DNA from 2 places in the Paenibacillus sp. cl6col genome. Region 1 is predicted to be linked to the other one. Evidence: riboswitches for the same ligand, from Rfam matches in the RefSeq annotation. Region 1 holds a riboswitch; the other holds the start of a gene.
The links. Region 1 has a riboswitch for cyclic di-AMP ahead of BLS15_RS06520 (3D domain-containing protein). Riboswitches for the same ligand answer to the same signal wherever they lie in the genome.

Region 1 (3,190 bases):
AGGCAGACTCTGTAAACATGCATTCCCCACATGCTAAGGGGAAGCAAGAGAATGCAGCTTCATCGGATCATCTTGAGATGCCTAAATTCACCATATCAGCTGAGCATAAAGAGCGTGATAATCAGAAAAGTCAGAAGAGACTGGAGTCGCAGCAGGCAGAGTCAGAATCTAGCCAGCAGAAGCAGCGTTCTTCCTCTTCGAATGAACGCCAGCACAAGTGGCAGAAATCAACCCCGTCGCAATCTGCGGCGCAAGCTTCACAATCATCCCGCTCCAGCATGCATAAGATGAAGAAACAGCATCTCACGATTGCGGAACTACGGTTGAAATACCCACATATCTTTAAATTGAATGCGAAGCAGCGTCATGGAGAACGACAAGTTGCGCTCACCTTCGATGACGCACCGGATAACCGCATTACGCCGCTTGTATTGGATATATTGAAGGAGCACAATATCCGAGCCACTTTCTTTCTTGTTGGCTCTCGTGCCAAGGCTTATCCAGGACTCGTCGAGCGGATGGTGCGCGAGGGGCATGTGATCGGTAATCATTCGTACAATCATCCGTTGCTGACAAAGCTGACGCTTCCAGCTTTTGAACACCAGGTGAAGGATACTGAACGCATTATCGAGCAGTCTACCGGATATAAGCCTCGATACTTCCGTCCGCCATATGGAGAAATCAACGAAGAGCAATTGCGCTGGGCAGGAGATAATGGATACATGGTCGTCAATTGGGATGTAGATACAAACGATTGGCGTGGATTAACCGCTTCACGTATTTTGCAAAATGTGATGCGTGGGGTACGCCCAGGTTCCATCGTATTGCAGCATGCCAGCGGAAGCACACAAAATGGGTATCTGCATGGAACCGTGAAAGCACTCCCATCAATTATTCAGCAGTTAAGGGAGCGGAAATATGAATTCGTCACCCTGCCTGATCTACTCCAAGATCAGAAGGAAAAGAAGGAATAAGAAAACAAGCCCCGCCATAATGGCGAGGCTTGTTGTTCAATTGCTATTGTAAGTATTCATCTACATCTATATATAATAGTAGATATTATTTCAACACATATACTTTAACGTCTTGCACGCCGAATGTGTTGCCTGTCTTCTTGCTTACCGGTACAAATATGTCAACCTTTTTCCCCTTGATTGCACCGCCTGTATCCGTAGCTACAGCAACCATACCGCCTGTCGGTAAGTGTTTGAAATCATATCCCGTAATATACAATTTCGTACCAAGCGGAATCACTTTTGGATCGACCGCAACTGTACCTAGTTTCAATGCATTACCCAATGCATCTACTGCGCCCCATTTGCCATTTTCACTCGGATGAGCTGTGTAGGCTGTTGCACGCATGCTTATCGTTTTCTTGTATGTCGCTGTACGTCCAGAGGACAATTGAACTACATTTTTAGGAGCAGCTTGTTGTACTGCTGCTTTCTGATTATTCGAAGCCGTTTTGACTGCCTGTTCGTCATTTTTTGCTACACCCAAAGCATTATTGACTGGCATCCCTTCCAATACCGACTTTTGAACAACAGGGCTTGGAAGTTCGATGGAGAGTCCACCATACAGATTTTTCGGATTAATTGTCGGGTTTGCCGACAATACGGATTCAACACTCATGTTGTAATTCTTAGCAATTGAATAGAACGTTTCTCCTTCTTTTACCGTATAGGGCTCAGCCTGTGCCGGCAAAATTTGAAGAATGGACGCAAGTCCAAGTAAAGCTGCTGTAATCGTTAGTGTAATTCTTTTACGCATATGTTTTGTTTTCCTCCTGTGCATTAGCCTGCGGGGTTAGTTGTCGGATTCGGGTCAAGGAGTTCCCCTACGCCATTCCAAGTTGCGGAATAAGCGATTCACCCCAAGGTGTTCTCGTAATATCGAACACCGGTCAATAATCCCCCGTACGGGTGTGTCGTTTCGGCTCGGATTGCATCATATCACAATTTTGTAACCTGTGCGCAGGAATATGATGGTAACTCTCTGGAACCCGCGCCCCCCAATGGATTGAAGCTTCAAATTTTTTTTATTTCATAACAAATTTGTAATCAGAGATGACATTTTTGTAATCTTTCTGTTTCCATCATAGCACATATTTCAGATTTGTAAACGAAAACGCTTACATAATTCAGCAAACAACAATAGGCACCCCCTAAGGATGCCTATTCGAACACCTATATATTTACAATACCTCTTTACAATACTCTGCTTAGAAAATCCTGCGTTCTAGCATGCTTAGGATGGTTAAATAATTGGTCTGGAGAACCTTCCTCCACAATATTGCCGCCATCCATAAACAAAATACGATCGCCCACTTCACGTGCGAAGTTCATCTCATGAGTTACGATTACCATCGTCATTCCCTCTCCGGCGAGTGATTTCATGACCTCAAGCACTTCGCCGACCATCTCTGGATCAAGCGCTGATGTCGGCTCATCGAACAGCATCACATGCGGCTGCATAGCAAGTGCTCGCGCAATCGCGATACGCTGCTTCTGTCCACCGGACAATTGTCTAGGGAATGCCTTGGCCTTATCCGCCAAGCCAACCTTACCAAGCAGCTCCATTGCTAGTTTATTTGCTTCAGCTTCTGGCACATGTCTCACCTTTATTGGAGCAAGGGTAATATTTTGCAGCACGGTCATATGGGGAAATAGGTTGAACGATTGGAATACCATCCCCATTTTTTCACGTGTTTTGTTAATGTTGTGCGACTTGTCAGTGATGCACTGATCCTCGAATCGGATATCCCCTTGTGTCGGAGTTTCCAGCAAATTAATGCAACGAAGGAGAGTACTCTTTCCGGATCCGCTAGGGCCTATGACTACAACCACTTCACCACGATCAATAGAGACATTTACCCCTTTTAAAATCTCCAATTTATCATACGATTTATGCAAATTTTGAATTTTAATCATGCTCGCTCAACTTCCTTTCCAAACGTGCCACCACTTTCGATAAAGTGAAGGTTAGAATGAGATAGATACACGCTGCTCCAATCAGTGGTCCCATCGCTGAATAAATTTTGGCACGAACGATATTTGTCTCAAACATCAAGTCTGCAATCCCGATGGTGCTGACAATTGAAGTCTCCTTAATAATCGTAATAAATTCGTTGCCGATCGCCGGAATAACATTGCGGAACGCTTGTGGAAGTACGATCAAGCGCATTCCCATT
Region 2 (3,190 bases), on a different contig from region 1:
GAACGATTACGACGGAACAATATATCCAAATGGATGAGGCATTTGTACAGACCGCATTTATGCAGTGGACAAGGGAGAAGGATGAGCGTCTCGTTGACTTGTGCCAACGATTCATGGAGCGTAAACTATATAAATATATTGAAGTCGAACAGATGGATGAAGATTTACAGGAACGATTGCGGGCAGAGTGGTCGCAGATTGGGCTTGATCCGAACTATGAACTTATGTTCGATTCTCCCTTCGACAAGCCCTATGATGTATATCGAAAGGGGGATGCCCGTTCACAGCAACATATTATGCTATGGGGGCGGGATCAGCAAATTGTAGAGCTGTCCAAGAAATCGGATATTGTACGTTCCATTAGCGGCATTCGCCGTGGAAAACACTATATCTATTTCCCAATGGACAAGCTTCTGGAAGTCTCGAATCACCTTACGGAAGATACAAGGCGTATGTTTATACGCCGCAATCATTAGATCGATTTACAAGAAAGAAAAAGGGGCGCATAAACGTGTTATTTGATACACATACGCATTTAGACAGCAGCAATTTTGATGAGGATCGCGATCAGGTTATCGCACGGGCCGTTGAACAAGGGGTGACCCGTATGGTTAACATCGGGTTCAATCGAGAGACGATCCCGACGACGATGGCGTTGGCAGAGAAATATGATTTTATCTATGCAGCCGTGGGCTGGCATCCGGTAGATGCGATAACGATGAAGCCGGAGGATATAGACTGGATCGCCAAGCTAACGGAGCATGAAAAGGTTGTGGCGATTGGCGAGATCGGACTGGACTATCACTGGGATACGTCTCCGAAGGATGTTCAGCACCGTGTATTCCGCGAGCAAATTGGGTTGGCGCGAGAATTGAAGATGCCGATCATTATTCATAATCGTGAAGCGCACGAAGATGTAATCCGCATCTTGCGCGAGGAGAAGGCTCACGAAGTAGGGGGCATCATGCACTCCTTCTCAGGTAGCTGGGAAACAGCGAAGATGTGCCTGGATATGGGCTTCTACCTTTCATTTGGAGGACCTGTTACTTTCAAAAATGCAAAACAGCCGAAAGAAGTACTTGTTAAGGTTCCGAATGATCGACTGCTTGTGGAGACGGATTCTCCCTATTTGACTCCTCATCCGTTCCGAGGCAAGCGCAATGAGTCCGCATATGTTCGTCTTGTTGCAGAGGTTGCAGCAGAGCTGAAAGGTATGGAATTTGAAGAATTTTGCAGAATGACGACTCAAAATGCAATGACATGTTTTGACATCGCGTGAAAACGGGCCAAAAACAAGTGAAAAAAAGACATTGGCCATAAAATAAGTGGATTTCATTATGAAAAACGGATTAAGTTACATTTTTTTAACCATTTTTCGCGAAAAACGGAATTGCTACTGTCTTTACAAGAAGATTGCAAACACGATATGATTTCTCACAGATGTTATTACACAATTCAATATTGTTCCAACTAATTCAGTATCGCTTAATCTCCATGAAGTGGAGAGCGGGGGAACCAGAGTGTGAACGACATGACATGAGTACATGTTCAATCACACGGATTAATTCCTTGGGGTGAATTAGGGACGACCGAGCCATGAGCCGGTTGGTTCCGATAGGGCGACTCTCAAGCCCGAACCCGACAGCTAACCTCGTCAGCGTACCGAGAGAGGGTTCCTCGCGTCCTGCACTGTTGACGTTTGGGTTTCTATTACGGAAGCCGCGAAAGAGTCTCCTCTTACGAAGGGCTTCTTTTGTTTACTCTCAAACATTCTTTTTTTTGAATAATGAGAATAAAGACGTCATAGGGTGTAAGAAATAGGAGGTGGGAGCAGCCAATACTGAAACGTTGGTACGGAGATTTCGGCATTGTCTTGAACGATTACATGCTCGTTTATGGCAAGTGAAGTCTCTCGTAAACATTCTTGAAATAGTCGCGTCAGATGGAATCATGCAGAGCACTCGACGGCGGGACTATGTAAGGAGGACCGAGAAATGGGACAGATCGTGAACAACGAAACCCATGAACCCCGATCATCCAGCATGTCACTCGCATTGCGATGGAAGCATGAAAATGTGCGTGTTATCACCGTTATTGCAGCTGTAGCAATCGTGATCACATTAATAGCAGTCTTGACTTGGTATAATGTAACGAAGAAGACAGTGGCTGTGCTCGTTGATGGACAAGAGCGTTCAGTCGAAACTCGCCTAGATACGCTTCGCAATGTTTTGGATGAGCATGCGATAGCGCTTGGGGCATACGATGTAGTATCGAAGCCGCTTGATGCAGAAATTGCTGATGGAGATCGAGTTATTATTGAACGCGCTTTGCCTATCCAAATTACAGCGGATGGGAAGAAAGAAACACAATTTACGACGAAGAAGTCGGTGCATGATGCACTGAGTTCGCTGCAAATCCAAGTGAACCCTGAAGATAAGGTATTCCCTTCTAAGCGTGCCTCTATTTCGAAGAACATGGATATTCGTATCGTCCGTGTCAGCAAGAAGATGGAAGAGCGTAAAGTGAAGGTTCCTTATCAAGTGGTGAAGCAGGCAGATGCTACTCTCCTTAAGGGGAAGACCAAGACGGTTCAAGATGGAAAAGAAGGCTTGGTTGTCCAGAAAGTACAGAAAACGTACGAGGATGGTAAGCTCGTATATGCGCAGATGGTCGACAAATCCGTTCATACAAAACAAGTGAATCAAGTGATAGCCTATGGAACGAAGAAGGAACCGGAAGTTGCTGTTCTGTCAGTGAACGCGCAGGAAGACGATTCTGACAATGTTTCCAGTGGCGACAAAGATTTTAACTATAAAAAAGTGCTGAAGAACGTTCAACTGACGGCGTATACGGAATCTGAGGGATCGGCTGGTGCGAAGACGGCATCTGGCGCAATAGTATCAGAAGGTCGTACTATCGCGGTTGATCCGAAGGTCATTCCGCTCGGCTGGTGGGTATATATCGAAGGGATTGGATTCAGACGTGCTGAAGATACAGGTGGCGCGGTCAAGGGGAAAATTATCGATGTATACTTCGACAGCAAGAAGGCGGTCAGCAAATTCGGACGCAAGAAGGGGTACACCGTATACGTGGTTGGCCCAGTAAAGCCGGAATCGAACTAACGCACAAGGTATGCAGCCATGTGTAATTAGGATATAGTAATGAATAATGATTTATGTCATGCTAAGAA

Region 2: linked by a shared signal. The riboswitch ahead of BLS15_RS27555 (3D domain-containing protein) and the one ahead of BLS15_RS06520 (3D domain-containing protein) in region 1 are both predicted to bind cyclic di-AMP.

What each region holds. Positions count from the first base shown of each region.
Region 1 covers NZ_FNAZ01000002.1:518,517-521,706, reverse strand. Annotated here, with positions in the region: gene BLS15_RS06525 (polysaccharide deacetylase family protein) at 1-974, shown strand, start outside; gene BLS15_RS06520 (3D domain-containing protein) at 1,060-1,770, opposite strand; cyclic di-AMP (ydaO/yuaA leader) riboswitch at 1,780-1,948, opposite strand; gene BLS15_RS06515 (amino acid ABC transporter ATP-binding protein) at 2,208-2,930, opposite strand; gene BLS15_RS06510 (amino acid ABC transporter permease) at 2,923-3,190, opposite strand, start outside.
Region 2 covers NZ_FNAZ01000018.1:49,353-52,542, reverse strand. Annotated here, with positions in the region: gene BLS15_RS27565 (HD domain-containing protein) at 1-476, shown strand, start outside; gene BLS15_RS27560 (TatD family hydrolase) at 512-1,279, shown strand; cyclic di-AMP (ydaO/yuaA leader) riboswitch at 1,473-1,676, shown strand; gene BLS15_RS27555 (3D domain-containing protein) at 1,995-3,122, shown strand.